One region of the Acidovorax sp. LjRoot66 genome, then DNA from elsewhere that is predicted to be linked to it. Evidence: predicted binding sites of a transcription regulator. Region 1 holds the regulator's gene; each other region holds the start of a gene.
The links. Region 1 encodes sigma-54, which starts transcription at its own class of promoters, with help from an activator protein. Its sites were predicted from a motif close to TGGCANGNAANCTGCTTT; they were not measured.

Region 1 (4,206 bases):
ATGCGGCGGGCGACACCCCGGCGCCCGGTGGCCGCGTGCGCGCCATCCTGTCGCCCAAGGAAACACCCGCCAGCGCGGCCGCCCCTGCCGCAGCGGCATCGGGCACCCCCTTGCGCCCCAGCAGCACCCTGAGCGGCGGCGCCAAGTGAGTGGGCAGCACGTGAGTACCGCCGCCGATTCCCCGGCGGACAGCCGGCTGGAGGTGCACCACCTCGAAAAATCCTATGGCAGCCGCAAGGTCGTCAAGGACGTATCGCTGGTCGTGCAAAAGGGCGAGGTCGTCGGGCTGCTCGGCCCCAACGGCGCGGGCAAGACCACCTCGTTCTACATGATCGTGGGCCTGGTGCGCAGCGATGCCGGCGACATCCGCATCGACGGCCACTCGGTGGCCCACATGCCCATCCACCGCCGTTCGCGCCTGGGGCTGTCCTACCTGCCGCAGGAAGCCTCGATCTTCCGCAAGCTCACGGTCGAGGAGAACGTGCGCGCCGTGCTCGAATTGCAGCGCGGCGAGGACGGCCAGCCGCTGCCGCGCCAGGCCATCGAAGAGCGCCTGACCGCGCTGCTCACGGAACTGCGCGTGGAGCACCTGCGCGCCTCGCCCGCGCTGGCCCTGTCCGGCGGCGAGCGCCGCCGCGTGGAGATCGCCCGCGCGCTGGCCACGCAGCCGCGCTTCATCCTGCTGGACGAGCCCTTTGCCGGCATCGACCCCATCGCCGTGATCGAGATCCAGCGCATCATCGGCTTCCTCAAGGCGCGCGGCATCGGCGTGCTCATCACCGACCACAACGTGCGCGAGACGCTGGGCATCTGCGACCACGCCTTCATCATCAGCGATGGCCATGTGCTGGCCCAGGGAACCCCCTCCGAAATCGTCGACAACGCCGAAGTGCGCCGGGTGTACCTGGGTGAACACTTCCGCATGTAGCAGACCGATGGACCACCCGTTCGCCATGCACCTGCCTTTGCGGCAGCCCCGGGGGGCTGTGCGATGAAGCCCGGCCTGTCACTGCGCGTATCGCAGCACCTGGCGCTCACGCCGCAATTGCAGCAGTCCATCCGGCTGCTGCAGCTGTCCACGCTGGAGCTGGGGCAGGAGGTCGAGCAGATGCTCGACGAAAACCCCTTTCTCGAACGCAATGCCGACGAGGCGCCGCGCGAGGAGTTCGGCGTGGAAACGGCCGATGCGCCGGTGCAGCCAGACGATTACAGTTCCGACGACGCGGTCTATTCCAGCGCCCCGGGCACCAGCACGTCGACCGAGACCTCGGCCGACAGCCCGCAGGGCGATGCGGAAGTGGGCAGCAGTGCGGGCGACGAGCCCGACTGGAGTGGCGATGGCACCGTGGACGTGTCCCCCAACGATGCCGAGTGGGGCGGCGATGCGCCGGCCCGCAACCGCAATGATTCCGAAGGCGACGAGGCCGATGCCACCGAACTGGCGCGTACGCACGAATCGCTCACCGCGTTTTTACACCGCCAGGCCCTGTCGCTGCGCCTGTCCGAGGTGGACCGGGCCGCCCTGCGCTTTTTGATCGAATCGCTCAACGACGACGGCTACCTCGAAGACCCGCTGGAAGAGCTGGCCGTGGGCCTGGCCGGCCCCGACGACCTGGAGCAGATCGAGGAGCTGGTGCACCGCTTCACCGTCGCCCTGCGCCTGCTGCAGAGCCTGGAGCCTGTGGGCGTGGGTGCACGTGGCCTGGGTGAATGCCTCACGCTGCAGCTTACCGCGCTGGCCGCCGATGAAGACAGCGAAATCGACCCCGACACCGTGCAGACCGCGTTGCGTGTGTGCCAGCAGCCGCTGGAGATGCTGGCGCGCCGCGACATCCGCCGCCTCACGCAGCTGTGTGGCGATGGCGAGGAGCGCACGCGCGCCGCCATGGCCCTGATCGCGCGGCTGGAGCCTCGCCCCGGGCGCAAGTTCGTGGACGTGGAGCGCAACATCATCGTGCCCGACGTCATCGTGCGCAAGGCCGGGCGGGCGAATGGCCGAGATGGCCAGCACAACTTCATCGTGGCCCTGAACCCCGACGTGATGCCGCGCCTGCGCGTGCACGACATCTATGCCGGTGCCCTGCGCGGCCACAAGGGCGGCGAGGGCCACCAGGCCATGCAGCAGCGGTTGCAGGAGGCGCGCTGGTTCATCAAGAACATCCAGCAGCGCTTTGACACCATCCTGCGCGTCTCGCGGGCCATCGTCGAGCGGCAAAAGAGCTTCTTCACCCATGGCGAGCTGGCCATGCGCCCGCTGGTGCTGCGCGACATCGCCGATGAGCTGGGTTTGCACGAGTCCACCATCAGCCGCGTGACCACGGCCAAGTACATGTCCACGCCCATCGGCACCTACGAGCTCAAGTACTTCTTCGGCTCGGGCCTGGGCACCGAGACCGGCGGCAACGCATCGAGCACGGCCGTGCGCGCCCTCATCAAGCAGTTCGTGGCGGCCGAAAGCCCCGCCAAGCCGCTGTCGGACAGCCAGATCGCCGAGATGCTCAAGGAGCAGGGCATCGAGTGCGCGCGCCGCACCGTGGCCAAGTACCGCGAGGCGCTCCGGATCGCGCCAGCCAACCTGCGCAAGGCGCTCTGATCAGGCCGCTGTTCTGAACGCCCGGCTGGAGATGCTGACGGCGTTGCCGTCCGGGTCCTTCACATTGGCAAACGCATAGCCATTGGCCTGGTGCGTGCTGCCGAATGCCAGGCCCTGCGTCAGCGCATTGGCCTTGAAGGCCTCCACGTCGTGCACATGAAAGCACAGCTTCACCCCGGCCTGGCCGAGCTTCACGCTCTTGGCCGCCTGGTGGATGAGGATGCTGGCGCCGCCGTCCGGGGCCTTGAGTTCGATCAGGCCCTCCACCACCTCTCCCGTGGTCTGCAGGCCGAAATGCGTGCCGTAGAACGCAGCGCTGCGCTGCATGTCGCGCGCGTAGACCATGATGGTGCCGAGCATGGGGTGCATGGTGGGTGGGCCATCCGCCATCAAGGCGACTTCGAGGCCGGTGCGCGCCGCAGCGAGCGCAGCAGCTCCAGCGCCTGTGCGGTCGGCTCCTGCGACTGGCCATTGGCCAGCACGGTGAAGGCCACGCGCAGTTCGTTCATGCCCAGCACGCCCTGGGTCAGGTGCTTGTAGCCGCCCGGCTCGGGGGCGCGGTCGGTGGCCGAAAAGTAGTAGCCCGTCTTGCCCGAGGCGCTCAGGTCCTTGAGCGGCAGCTCGGCTTCGACGGCCCTGGGCTTGGCCTGGGTCGCGCCCGACTGGACCTGCGCCCGCAGCTCATCGGCCGTGGGGGCCTTGGCGGAGCTGCCTGCGGGCCAGATGGGCGTGAGGATCATCTGCAGGGCCGTGGCATCGGGACCGCTGATGGCGACCGAGGGCGGTAGCTCGGCATGGGGGCGGCGCACCTGGGCGCGCCATTGGGCGGGCAGGTCGATGACGAGGTCGTCGCGCCCGGGCAGCGGAACGCGCAGTTCTTCGGCAAGAACGGGCAGGCACAGGGCGAAGGTGAGCAGCGTGAGGGCAGTGCGGAGCATGGAGCGGTGGAACGGAGTGAGTGAGGTGGTGGCTTACTTGCGGCTGGTGAAGACGGCGTCATACGACTGCGTGCTGAAGCCCGCCACCCGCTGGCCATTGGTGAGCAGCACCGGCACGCCACGGGCCCCGAGCTGCGCAAAGGCGGCCTTGCCGGTGGGCGTGTCCACGTCGAACTCCCGGTACGCGATGCCCTTGCCTCCCAGGTAGGCCTTGGCCGCCTTGCAGTAGCCGCACCAGGTGGCCATGTAGAGCGTGACCTCGCCCCGGGGCTGGGCGGCGGCCGTCTGGGTGCCAGTGGCAGCCTGGCCGGGGGCGGCGGGCGGCAGCGGGTTGCCCGGGACCACGCTGACGGGCAGGCTCTCGAGCTTCAGGGTCTTTTGCACCGCACCCGACGTGGGCGGCTGGTCGCTGTAGACGACTTTTCCGCGCGCATCCACGGATTTGTAGAGCGTCTGGGCATGCGCCGTGCCCGTGAGCGCGGCCGCAATCAGGGCGAGGGTCAGGGTGCAGCGCAGGGTGTGCATGGGGGCTCCGGGTAAAATCGGCTATTCCGGGAGCATAAGAGACTTCTGCCGCCCCGAGGCCCGCTGGGGCAAGGCCTCACCCGTATGGGCCATCCTTGCCGTCCGGCATGCAGCTTTTCGATGCCCGTTGCGGGCTTTTTCGGGGGCGTC
Region 2 (4,206 bases), 5.1 Mb from region 1:
GTCGGTGCCGGTGGCGGGGTCGATGCCCTTGCCATCACGCACGATGATGGCGGCCTTGCCCGCGCCGACGACTTTCACCTCGTCATCGGCCAAGGCCTTGAGGAAGGCGGCGATGCGCTCGTCGGGCTGCACGATGGCCTGCTGCACGGCGGCCACGCGGTCGTCGGTGTCGCCGGCGGCCATGGCCAGCGCCTGCTCGGCCGTGAGTGCCTGCGCGGGGCCGGCCCACGCCAGCAGGCACAGCCATGCCATCGAAAGAAATCTGAACATAGTGCGTCAGTCAATGCCTGTGGAGGCACCCCGCGAGGCGGGGCGCGCCCGGAAAGAAAAAAGGGAGGGGCACGGCAGCGCCCCTCCCCTTGCAAGGCGCCTGTCCGCCTTGGGCGATGCCGTTACTTCTTGGCAGGTTCGTCAGGCTTCTTGTCGTTGCCTTCGATGTAGGGGCTCCATGGCTTGGCCTTGACCGGGCCAGGCGTCTTCCACACCACGTTGAACTGGCCGTCGGCCTTGATCTCGCCGATGAACACGCTCTTGTGCAGGTGGTGGTTCTTTTCGTCCATCTTGGAGACGATGCCCGACGGTGCCTTGAAGGTCTGGCCGGCCATGGCGGCGATGACCTTGTCGACATCGGTGCTCTTGGCCTTTTCGACAGCCTGCTTCCACATGTTGATGCCGATGTAGGTGGCTTCCATCGGGTCGTTGGTGAGCGGCTTGTCCTTGTGGCCGGCGATGCCCTTGGCCTTGGCGTAGTCGCCCCACTTCTTGATGAACTCGGTGTTGGCCGGGCTCTTGATGGACTGGAAGTAGTTCCAGGCGGCCAGGTGGCCCACCAGCGGCTTGGTGTCCACGCCGCGCAGTTCTTCCTCGCCCACCGAGAAAGCGACCACAGGCACGTCCTTGGCCTTCAGGCCGGCGTTGCCCAGTTCCTTGTAGAAGGGCACGTTGGAGTCACCGTTGATGGTGGAGACCACGGCCGTCTTGCCGCCCTGGCTGAACTTCTTGATGTCGGCGACGATAGTCTGGTAATCGGCGTGGCCGAAGGGGGTGTACTTCTCGTCGATGTCGCTGTCCTTCACGCCCTTGGACTTGAGGTAGGCGCGCAGGATCTTGTTGGTGGTGCGGGGGTACACGTAGTCGGTGCCCAGCAGCACCCAGCGCTTGGCGCTGCCGCCGTCCTTGCTCATCAGGTAGTCCACTGCGGGGATGGCCTGCTGGTTGGGCGCGGCGCCGGTGTAGAACACGTTCTTGGAGAGCTCTTCACCCTCGTACTGCACGGGGTAGAACAACAGGCCGTTCATTTCCTCGACCACGGGCAGCACGGACTTGCGGCTCACCGAGGTCCAGCAGCCGAAGATGACCGAGACCTTGTCCTGGCCGAGCAGCTGCTTGGTCTTTTCGGCGAACAGGGGCCAGTTGGAGGCCGGGTCGACGATCACGGGTTCGAGCTTCTTGCCGAGCACGCCGCCCTTGGCGTTGATCTCGTCGATGGCCATCAGCACGGTGTCCTTGAGCACGGTTTCCGAGATGGCCATGGTGCCCGACAGGCTGTGCAGAATGCCGACCTTGATGGTGTCCTGGGCATGGGCTGGCAGGGCAGACAGGCCAGCGAGCGCAGCGACGGCCGCGAGGGCCTTGAGGGAATAACGACGTTGCATGTGTGCTTCTCCAGTAGAGGGGTTCAAACCGCTTCGCCCGATGGCCCTGTGGGGCTGATGGATCGGTCGATGGAATGGATTCTGGAGACAGGCCCCCGGATCGGAAATACGCCGGGTGGCGTACACGGCCGGTTACATGCAGGGCAAAAATACCTACCAAGCTCAAGCCGGAATTGGATTTACAACTATTAAAATGATAGCAAATTTCCTACCTGCCGCACACGCCACAGGCGGCGCACGGCCACCTGATCAGCGCGCCGGCCGCTTGAGCGCGTGCACGGTGGTGGTCTTGCGCACCGGGCTGGACAGCACCAGCGAGGTGGTCACTCCGCCGTGCCGGGCCAGCGCATCGACCACGCGCTGCAGGTCTTCGGGCTCGGCGATGGCGCAGCGCACGATGAAGCAGTCCTCGCCGGTCACGCGGTCGGCTTCGAGCACCTCGGGCATGGTCTCGAACAGCTTCACGTAGGGCGCGATACCGGCGTGCGTGGTCTGTATGCGGATGAGGGCCTGCAGCCGCACGCCGATGGCGCGCAGGTTGACCCGGGCGCCGTAGCCCTCGATCACGCCCGCGTCTTCGAGCTTGCGCACGCGCTCGCTCATGGCGGGTTGCGACAGCCCGATGCGCTTGCCCAGGGCGGCCAGGCTTTGCCGGGCGTCGGTCTGCAGGGCTTCGAGGATGAGCCAGTCTTTCTTGTCGAGTTGCATGGTGCTGCGGGCTGAAAGGGGGTTGCGCCGGGGCCGATCATCCATCGGTTTGGTGCCCATTATTCCGATGCCCTGCCCTTCCCGTGCAGCGCGTGGGGGCCTATCGTCTGGAGCGTGTTCACGGTCTTTTCAGGAAACAAACCCATGCTGCAGTTGGTTGGAATGCTCGATTCGCCCTATGTCCGCCGCGTCGCCATCGCGCTCACGGTGCTCGATGTGCCGTTCACGCACCTGCCGCTGTCGGTGTTCAGCACCTTCGATGCGTTCGGCAGCATCAACCCGGTGGTCAAGGCCCCGACCCTGGTCTGCGACGACGGCGGCGTGCTCATGGATTCGACGCTGATACTGCAGTGGGCGGCCACGCTGTCCTTGCACCGGCTGCAGCCCGCAGGCGGCCCGGCGCTGCGGCGCGCGCTGCACCTCACAGGCCTGGCACTGGCGGCATGCGAAAAGGCGGTGCAGATCGTCTACGAGCACCAGCTGCGGCCCGCCGAGAAGCTGCACACGCCCTGGCTGCAGCGCGTGACCGGCCAGTTGCTGGCCGCCTGCGCGCTGCTGGAGGCAGAACTGGCGCGCGAGCCCCTGCCCGCGCCCGCGCAGGAAATCGGCGACGCGGGCATCACCAGCGCCGTGGCCTGGGGTTTCATGCAGATGATGGTGCCCGACACCGTGGCGGCGGCTGGCTACCCGGCGCTGGCGGCCTATGCCGAGCAGGCGGAGCGGTTGCCGGCCTTTGCGGCACTGCCTGCGCGCTGAATCGGACCCTTGTGTCGCCTGGGCGCGTCGCGCCGGGACCCCTGCCGGTATACGATGGCCCCCTACCCATCGCTCCGACGAGAGGCAGGCAACAACCATGGTGAAACGACGCACAGTGCTCTGGGGAGGCGCCGCCACGGCCGGCGCGCTGGTGATCGGCTGGGGGGCGCTGCCCCCGCGCCAGCGCCTGCGCACGGGCGCGCCCCTGCCCACGGCGGGCGGCCAGGCAGCGCTCAACGGCTGGCTCAAGATCGGTGCCGACAACACCGTCACAGTCATGATGGCCAAGGCCGAGATGGGCCAGGGCACACACACCGGGCTGGCCGCCATCCTGGCCGAGGAGCTCGATGCCGACTGGGCCCAGGTGCGGCTGGAGATGGCGCCCATCGACGACATCTACAACAACCTGGCCACGGTGGTCGATGGCCTGCCCTTCCACCCCGACAACGATGGCTCCATGAAGGCCGTGGCCGGCTGGCTCACCGCCAAGACCATGCGCGAGGTGGGCGTGATGATGACCGGCGGCTCGTCCAGCATCAAGGACCTGTGGCGGCCCATGCGCGAGGCCGGCGCCAGCGCCCGGGCCATGCTGGTGCGCGCGGCGGCCGCGCAGTGGAACGTGCAGGCCACCGAGTGCAGTGTGCAGGCCGGCGTGGTCGAGCATGCCGCGGGCCAGCGCGCCCGCTTCGGCGAGCTGGCGGCCCTGGCCGCGCAGCAACCGCTGCCGGGCAAGGTGGCGCTCAAGGAGCCGGCGCAGTTTCGCCTCATCGGCAAGCCGCTCACGCGCATCGAGGCGCGCGGCAAGCTTGATGGCAGCGCCGTGTTCGGCATCGACGCGAATCCGCCCGGTCTGCTGCATGCCGCCGTGGTGATGTGCCCCACGCGCGGCGGCAAGGTGGCGCGCATGGACGGCGCCGCCGCCGAGAAGCTGCCCGGCGTGAAGAAGGTGCTGGCCGTGGACGCCCTGAACGGCGGCACCGGCGCCGTGGCCGTGATCGCCGACACGCCCTGGCATGCGCGCAAGGCCGTGGCCGCCGTCACGGTGGAATGGGACCACGGCCCGGCGGCCGCGCTGTCAAACGCGGCG
Region 3 (4,206 bases), 4.7 Mb from region 1:
ACGAGGGGGTTCAAACAGGGCTCCGGGCTGGGTAGGTCGGGAAATGATCCACCTCCTACTATGCCAGCCACGGCTCCGTCCAGCACCCAAAAAAGAGCAGGCGTCTCCCTGGCCTTCGTTCTTACCAGCGGTCCGAGCGCATGCGCAGTTCCCACCCGCCGCCGCGCAGCTCGTACACGCCCACGGCGCCGTAGCGCTGCTCGCCCTTGTCGTCCCAGGTCATGGTGCCGATCACCGGTGCGTAGCCGTTGATGCTGTGCATGGCCTTGGTGATGTCCTTGGGGGCGGCGGACTTGGCTTTCTGGATCGCGGCGGACAGCACGTAGGTGCTGTCGTAGCTGTAGTGGCCGCCATAGGCCGGTGCCTTCTTGAACTCGGCCACGTACTTTTCGAGGAAGGGTTTGCCGGTGGTGAACTCCTTGGCCTCCAGCACGGGCGAGGTGGCGTAGATGCCTTCCACGATGCCGGCGCCCTTGGCCATGTCGGTGGTCTTGATGGTGTCGCCGCCCAGGAGGCGCACCTTGGTGTGGTCGACCTTCTTGAGCGCCTCCAGCAGGGCAATGGCCTGGAAGTCATTCAGGGTGGAGACGATCACCTCGACCTTGGCCGCCTTGAGTTCGCCAGCAAGGGCGTCGAAGGCCGTGGTCTTGTCGTCGAAGGACTTGCGCACCACGACTTCCTTCTTCTCGGCCTTGAGCTGCTCGGCAGCGCCGTCGGCCAGGCCCTTGCCGTAGGGGGTGCCGTCGTCCAGCGCTGCATAGCGGCTGGCGCCCAGCTGCGTGGCGGCGAACGAGCCGATGGCGCGCGCCTGCAGGGTGTCGTTGGCCACCATGCGGAAGGTGGTGGGAAAGCCCAGCTGCGTGAACTTGGGGTTGGTGGAGATGGCGATCTGCGGGATGTCCTTGGCCGCGTAGATGGGCGCGGTCTCGATGCTCACGCCCGAATTCAGGTGGCCGATGACTGCCACCACACCGGCATCCACCAGTTGCTGGGCCACGGTCTTGCCGGTGGCGGCGTCGGCCTTGTCGTCCACGGACACCACCTCCAGCGTCACGCGCTTGCCGTCCACGGTGTAGCCGCCCTTGTTGAGCTCGGCAACGGCCAGGTTCACCCCGTTGAGCAAGTCCTGCCCCAGGGCGGCCAGGGGCCCGCTCAGGGGCTGGGCGACCCCGATCTTGATGGTGTCGGGCACTTTGCCGCAGCCCGCCAACAAGGCGGTGGTGGCCACGGCGGTGAGGGCCAGGCTGGCCGAAAATCGGCGCCGGTCGATGGGCTGGTTCATGCAGGAAACTCCATATCTGTATGTCAATGTGACCGGATGTATATGCGACGCCGCCAAGAGGCGCTATCGGGTATGCCCTCCCAATACACACTCTATTAGCAAGTTTCAGGCCCTGAAAGGGGCACAGCCGCGCAAGCAAGGGTAGACACCCTCCGCGCACCAGCCCGGCGCACCAATTTGTGGCGTAAATCTTGCTATGCTGAAGGCATGAATGAGGCCTTGCGCATAGTGGTGGTTGCCCCCGATCTGGCGGTCGCCGACCCCGACGACGAGCATGCCCTGCTGCAGGCAGAGCGCTCGCGGGCGCTGCGCATCGGCCTGTTGGAAAACAACTTCAACTTGGTGGCCACGCTGCCGGCCGACGTGTTTTTGAGCGAACGCCTGGCGCAATTGCAGCCGGACCTCATCATCGTGGACGCCGAGAGCGAGGCGCGCGATGCGCTGGAGCATGTGGTGATGGCCACGCGCGACGAGCGCCGCCCCATCGTCATGTTCACCAATGACGAGGACACCTCGCACGTGAAGGCGGCCGTGGCCGCCGGCGTCTCGGCCTACATCGTGGCGGGCCTGGCGCCCCAGCGCATCCGCCCCATTCTGGATGTGGCAATGGCACGCTTTCAGCACGAGCAGGCATTGCGCGCCGAACTGGCCGACGCCAAGACCGAGCTCAAGGACCGCAAGACCATCGACCGCGCCAAGGGCCTGCTGATGGAGCGCCAGGGCCTGAGCGAGCAGGCCGCCTATGAAAAGCTGCGCAAGACGGCCATGGACAAGGGCCTCAAGCTGGCCGACGTGGCCCAGCGCATGCTCGACGTGGCCGATCTGCTGGGCTGACCGCCTGCGGCGCATCCTGCGCCGACGCCCCGCCGCGCAGCACGCCACCTATTTTCGGAGCCGGAATGGTGCACCGCACAAGATGCGTGCAGCCTGCACCACTGCCACCGGCCTGCCATCTTGTGGTGCAAGCTTGCAAAGCCCCTCTACCGCATTCACCAGCATGCTATTGAATGAATAGCAGGTTGGTGCACAGGAAAGCTGGCACAGGGCTTGCATGAACTGATCAAGACCAACGACGGTCTTCGATGAGAGGCTCCTACCCAATGGCGGGCAGGTACCTCTCGCCACCGGACACAGGCGTCCCACCCGCGCTCGGCGCTGCGTGACTTTCTTTGTGAAGTTGCAGCAGCCCGAGCGCCGGGGGGACGCCTTTTTTGTTTTTCACGCCACCAGGGGAGCCCCATGACCGATCTGCTCAAAACCAGTCTCAACCGCCGCACCGTGCTGCAGGCAGCCACCGTGGGCGCCGTGGGCGTGAGCCCAGCCCTGCGCGCTCTTGTTCACGCACAGGGCTCCGATGCGCCCGAGAAGAAGGAAGTGAAGATCGGCTTCATCCCGCTGACCGACTGCGCCAGCGTGGTGATGGCCTCGGTGCTGGGCTTCGACAAGAAGTACGGCGTGACCATCATCCCCACCAAGGAAGCCAGCTGGGCCGGCGTGCGCGACAAGCTGGTCAACGGTGAACTCGACTTCGCTCACGTGCTGTATGGCCTGGTCTACGGCGTGCACCTGGGCACGGCCGGCCCCAAGAAGGACATGGCCGTGCTGATGAGCCTGAACAACAACGGGCAGGCCATCTCGCTGTCCAAGGCGATTGCGGACAAGGGCGCCGTGGACGGCCCCTCCCTGGCCAAGCTTATGGAAAAGGAAAAGCGCGAGTACACCTTTGCCGGCACCTTCCCCACGGGCACGCACGCGATGTGGATGCACTACTGGCTGGCCGCCGCAGGCATCAACCCGCTGTCGGGCGCCAAGCTGATCACCGTGCCGCCACCGCAGATGGTGGCCAACATGCGCGTGGGCAACATGGACGGCTTCTGCGTGGGCGAACCCTGGAACCACCGCGCCATCATGGATGGCATTGGCATCACGGCGAACACCACACAGGACATCTGGAAGGACCACCCCGAGAAGGTGCTCGGTACCACCGCCGAGTTCGTGAAGAAGAACCCCAACACCACGCGCGCCGTGATGATGGCGATTCTGGAAGCCAGCCAGTGGATCGACGCCAGCCTGTCCAACAAGATGAAGATGGCCGAGACCGTGGCCCAGAAGGCCTACATCAACACCAGCGTGGACGCGATCAACCAGCGCATCCTGGGCCGCTACCAGAACGGCATGGGCAAGACCTGGGACGATCCCAACCACATGAAGTTCTTCAACGATGGTGCGGTGAACTTCCCCTACCTGTCCGACGGCATGTGGTTCCTGACCCAGCACAAGCGCTGGGGCCTGCTCAAGAGCCACCCCGACTACCTGGCCGTGGCCAAACAGATCAACCAGGTGGATCTGTACAAATCGGTGGCCAGCGCCATGAAGATCAATGTGCCCAAGGACGCCATGCGGACCAGCAAGCTCATGGACGGTGTCGTCTGGGACGGCAAGGACCCCGCCAAGTACGCCGACGGCTTCAAGATCAAGGCCTGAGGCCGCAGAGCCACCCAAACCGCCCCCCATTGCCACCTGCACAGGAGATCCACCATGGTCAGTGCCGTCTTCCACTCCCCTCCCGCCGCTTTGCCGGCCGATACCCCCGCTGCGGCCCCTGCGCGCATTGCGGCCAGCCACAACGAGGCCCGCAAGGAAGCGGATGCCAGGCCCCTTCCTGCCCAGCGCGCGCCCCGCGACTGGGCGGCACTTTCACGCGCCTTCTGGATGGCCGTGCTGCCACCGCTGTGCGGCCTGGGCCTGCTGATCGGCGTGTGGGCCGTGGTATCTACCACCACCGGCAAGAGCATCCCCGGCCCGCTGGAAACCTGGGCGCAGGCCCTGGAGATCTTCAGCAACCCCTTCTACCGCAATGGCCCCAATGACCAGGGCGTGGGCTGGAACGTGCTGATGTCGCTGGAGCGCGTGGCCGTGGGCTT
Region 4 (4,206 bases), 1.5 Mb from region 1:
CTGCAGCTGCTGCTGGACGCGAGCCCTGCACCACAGTCACATTGCCGCCTTCGACCAGCTTGCAGCCACGCTCCTTGGCCTGGGTCGCGTTGTTCGTGTACTCATTGCCACAGCGGTAGATGCGGTCCTGGGCCCAGCCGGCAACGGGGGCCAGGGCAGCAAGCAACAACAGGGTGGTAACAGTCTTCTTCATGGAAATTCCTCGCGCGAGCAGCAAATGCACAGTACAGCCAGAGAGTATCCCCGAATCAACCCGCATCGCCAATCCGGCAAGTGCTGCGGCCGTGAGGGGTTAACGGTGCGGCAAGGGCCGTCCAAAGCCGGGGCGGCCCTGGTGGCAAAGGCGAACGCTGGCGGATGGCGCTACGGCAATACACCGGTTCAGAGGCTTCCTGGCCGGTGTTGGTTCCGTGCACACCGAATCGGCTGCACCATGGAAAAAGGCGGCTTGCGCCGCCTTTTCGGGTAACCGCCGGGAGGGGCAGATTACAGCGAGTAGTACATGTCGTACTCGACAGGGTGGGGAGCCATGCGGAAGCGCGTGACTTCGGTCATCTTCAGGTCGATGTAGGCATCGAGCATGGAGTCGGTGAACACGCCACCCTTGGTCAGGAAGCTGCGGTCCTTGTCGAGGTATTCCAGGGCCTGGTCCAGGCTGTGGCAGACGGTAGGCACCAGCTTGTCTTCCTCGGGTGGCAGATGGTACAGATCCTTCGTGGCAGCTTCGCCGGGATGGATCTTGTTTTCCACGCCGTCCAGGCCGGCCATCATCAGGGCCGAGAAGGCCAGGTAAGGGTTGGCCGATGGATCGGGGAAGCGCGCTTCGATGCGGCGGCCCTTGGGGTTGGCAACGTAAGGAATGCGGATCGAGGCCGAGCGGTTGCGGGCCGAGTAGGCCAGCTTCACGGGGGCTTCGAAGCCGGGCACCAGGCGCTTGTACGAGTTTGTGCCGGGGTTGGTGATGGCGTTCAGGGCACGTGCGTGCTTGATGATGCCGCCGATGTAGTACAGCGCGAAGTCCGACAGGCCGGCGTAGCCGTCGCCTGCGAACAGGTTCTTGCCGTCCTTCCAGATGGACTGGTGCACGTGCATGCCGGAGCCGTTGTCGCCAGCGTAGGGCTTGGGCATGAAGGTGGCGGTCTTGCCGTAGGCGTTGGCCACGTTCCAGACCACGTACTTCAGGACCTGCGTCCAGTCGGCGCGCTCGACCAGCGTGCTGAAACGCGTGCCGATTTCGTTCTGGCCAGCGCCTGCCACTTCGTGGTGGAACACTTCGACCGGGATGCCCAGGGATTCGAGGATCAGGGACATCTCGGCGCGCATGTCCTGCGTGCTGTCGACGGGAGGCACGGGGAAGTAGCCGCCCTTGACGGTGGGACGGTGGCCACGGTTGCCGCCTTCGAGCTTGGCGCCCGAGTTCCAGGGGGCTTCGTACTCTTCGATCTCGAACATGACCTTGCCGGGTTCGTTGGACCAGCGCACGCCGTCGAAGATGAAGAATTCTGGCTCGGGGCCAAAGAAGGCCGTGTCGCCCAGGCCGGAGGCCTTGAGGTAGGCTTCGGCGCGCTTGGCGATGGAGCGTGGATCGCGGTCGTAGGCCTTGCCGTCACCGGGTTCGATCACGTCGCACTGCAGGAACAGCGTGGTTTCTTCGAAGAACGGGTCGATGTTGGCGGTATTGGGGTCGGGCATGAGTTGCATGTCCGAGGCTTCGATGCCCTTCCAGCCAGCCACCGACGAACCGTCAAATGCGTGGCCCGACGTGAACTTGTCTTCATCGAAGTGGGAAACCGGCACGGTCACGTGCTGTTCCTTGCCCCGGGTATCGGTAAAACGGAAGTCAACGAACTTGACCTCGTTTTCCTTCACGATCTTCATCACGTCTGCAACGGTCTTGGCCATCAGGTTCTCCTGGGTAAAAGCGCTTGTTGAAAAAAGAATTTGCCGAAATAAAAGCAGTTTGCGTGCCAGCGGGGTGCAATCACCGCACTATCGCGGAGCAGCGGCCCGGCCTGGGGTCTGGCGAGGACGGTTGAGCGCACAATTTTGGTGCAACACAATAGCCCGCATTGCGCATCACAGGTTGCGCACCATTTCAGGGCCAAGATCCGCACCAAATTCGTGCAGGCCATTTTTGAGGTCCGTCCATGCTGCGGGGAGCGCCTGCGCCGGGCCTTTGACGCCCAGTTCAATGTGCCGCCCGTATTGTGGATGATCCACGCTGGGCAAACTGAACACCCGCACCCCGGCGTGCGATTTTTCTATCTGCTCCATGAGCGGCGTGAGCGCTGCCTCCATGGCGCCGAACACCACCACCGAGTGTTCGGTCTGGGGCGTGCGGTTGAAGTGCTCGGCGTACAGGGTGTCCAGCACCCACTCGATCATGGGCCAGGCCATCACCGGAAAGCCCGGCACGAAGTGCACGGCGCCGCCCTCACTGCCCGGGCTGTCGCAGGTGAAGCCGGGAATCTTGTTGTACGGATTGGGAATGGTGCGTGCCCCTGCGGGGAACATGCCCATGTTCAACCGGTGCAGGTTGTCGTGGCGGTCGGGCTCGTAGGGCAGGCCCTGCTCGCGCGCCACGTCCTGCATGCGCTCTCGGATCAGGCGCTCGGCCTCGGGGTGCAGGGCCAGATCGGTACCCAGAGCCCGCGCTGCGCATTGGCGGGTGTGGTCGTCCGGCGTGGCGCCGATGCCGCCGCACGAGAAGACCACGTCGCCCGAAGCAAAGGCGCGCTGCAGCGTGGCGGTGATGCGCGCGGGGTCGTCCCCTACGTAGTCGGCATAGGACAGGGCCAGGCCGCGCGCGGCCAGCAGTTCGATGGCCTTGGGCATGTGCTTGTCGGCACGCTTGCCCGAGAGGATTTCGTCGCCGACGATGATGAGGCCGAAGGTAGGGGTCATGGGGTGCGGGGATCGGTAGGAAAGGTGCCGGGGGCCGGCAGACTGGCCGCTGCGGGCTCTGGCGCGCTGATGGTGGGCGGCGTGATGTCTTCGATGGCGGGCGCGGGCGCCAGCGTGTCCAGCGGCAGGCGCGAGGGCACGGGCATGGTGGCGCGGACATCGTCCTCGCGCAGCTCCTGCAGCGCCGCCAGGCAGAAATGCGTGAACCACAGCGACGAGAACGCGAACACCAGCATGTAGATCCAGATCGCCAGCGGCACCAGGATGGCAAAAGCGGCCACGAACAGCACGCCCGATGCCCAGACGATGCTGGGTGCAGCGCCCAAGTAGCCGGTGATGATGCCGATGCCCAGCAGGCTGGCGCGGTGGCGCTGGAAAAGCCGCTTGCGCTCCTCCTTGCTGGCATGCTCGGCCAGCGCGTCGAAGGCCATCACACGGTAGGTGAGCCAACCCCAGATCAGCGGCGGCAGCACCAGCACCAGCGGGGGCACAAGCCACAGCGGCACGGACACCACCAGCGCCACCAGCGCCATCACCGTGGAGCCCACGGACCAGGCCACGCTGGCGAAGAAGGAGCCGCCCTTCTTGCGCGCGAGGTCGGGAAAGCGCCGTTCGGCGACCAGGGTCACGAGCGCCGGGGTCATGAGCACCGCCACCAGCAGCAGCGACACCACGACCAGGACCGGCGTGGCCGCCAGGATGACCATCATGGGGGCGAGCGCAGACACCACGCTGCCCAGGCCCCAGCCCTCGAGCCAGCCCCAGAAATTCTTGAGCATGGGGGAGGCATCAAGAAGTGAGTGCATGCTCTGCACCGCCACATCCCAGTAGAAGTAGCCCAGCCCGAACGCAAGCGCCGCCATCAGCAGCAATGGCAGCAGCGAGAGGAGGATGACGCGGGGGCGCATGCAGTACGCCGCGGCGCGCCAGAAAGAGTCCAGCAGTAGTCCCATGCGCCTGAGCATACCGCGAGCCTCGCCGCTCTTGATGAAACCCTGCACCGCCCGGCGGTTGCGCGGGTTCCCGCTGTGCCTATCAGGCCTGTTCGGGCTGTGCGCCCACTGGTTTGCCGGCATCCAGCCCGCGCCGCGCATAGCGCTGCGCGAGCACGCCGCAGACCATGAGCTGCATCTGGTGGAACAGCATCAGCGGCAGCACGATGGCGCCAGCCACGTTGGTGGCAAACAGCACGTTGGCCATGGGCACGCCGCTGACCAGGCTCTTCTTGGAGCCGCAGAAGACGATGGTGATCTCGTCTTCCTTGGAGAAGCCCATGCGCCGCGCGCTCCAGGTGGTGAGGGT

Region 2: a site for sigma-54 is predicted at 1,852-1,869, ahead of urtA (urea ABC transporter substrate-binding protein). Genes of this name have one in related genera too.
Region 3: a site for sigma-54 is predicted at 2,319-2,336, ahead of ACSQ3Y_RS09895 (CmpA/NrtA family ABC transporter substrate-binding protein). Genes of this name have one in related genera too.
Region 4: a site for sigma-54 is predicted at 1,953-1,970, ahead of glnA (type I glutamate--ammonia ligase). Genes of this name have one in related genera too.

Annotation. Positions count from the first base shown of each region.
Region 1 covers NZ_CAXUQU020000001.1:6,808,252-6,812,457, reverse strand. The annotation lists gene lptA (lipopolysaccharide transport periplasmic protein LptA) at 1-149, shown strand, start outside; gene lptB (LPS export ABC transporter ATP-binding protein) at 146-928, shown strand; gene ACSQ3Y_RS31930 (RNA polymerase factor sigma-54) at 992-2,593, shown strand; gene ACSQ3Y_RS31925 (VOC family protein) at 2,594-2,953, opposite strand; gene ACSQ3Y_RS31920 (hypothetical protein) at 2,983-3,531, opposite strand; gene ACSQ3Y_RS31915 (glutaredoxin domain-containing protein) at 3,565-4,056, opposite strand.
Region 2 covers NZ_CAXUQU020000001.1:1,721,873-1,726,078, reverse strand. The annotation lists gene urtB (urea ABC transporter permease subunit UrtB) at 1-270, opposite strand, end outside; gene urtA (urea ABC transporter substrate-binding protein) at 393-1,655, opposite strand; gene ACSQ3Y_RS08045 (Lrp/AsnC family transcriptional regulator) at 1,905-2,363, opposite strand; gene ACSQ3Y_RS08040 (glutathione S-transferase) at 2,511-3,119, shown strand; gene ACSQ3Y_RS08035 (molybdopterin cofactor-binding domain-containing protein) at 3,217-4,206, shown strand, end outside.
Region 3 covers NZ_CAXUQU020000001.1:2,133,401-2,137,606, reverse strand. The annotation lists gene cysC (adenylyl-sulfate kinase) at 1-14, opposite strand, end outside; gene ACSQ3Y_RS09905 (branched-chain amino acid ABC transporter substrate-binding protein) at 122-1,282, opposite strand; gene ACSQ3Y_RS09900 (ANTAR domain-containing response regulator) at 1,490-2,116, shown strand; gene ACSQ3Y_RS09895 (CmpA/NrtA family ABC transporter substrate-binding protein) at 2,522-3,766, shown strand; gene ntrB (nitrate ABC transporter permease) at 3,821-4,206, shown strand, end outside.
Region 4 covers NZ_CAXUQU020000001.1:5,337,671-5,341,876, forward strand. The annotation lists gene ACSQ3Y_RS25115 (hypothetical protein) at 1-193, opposite strand, end outside; gene glnA (type I glutamate--ammonia ligase) at 487-1,902, opposite strand; gene ACSQ3Y_RS25125 (competence/damage-inducible protein A) at 2,077-2,904, opposite strand; gene ACSQ3Y_RS25130 (EI24 domain-containing protein) at 2,901-3,869, opposite strand; gene ACSQ3Y_RS25135 (bile acid:sodium symporter family protein) at 3,940-4,206, opposite strand, start outside.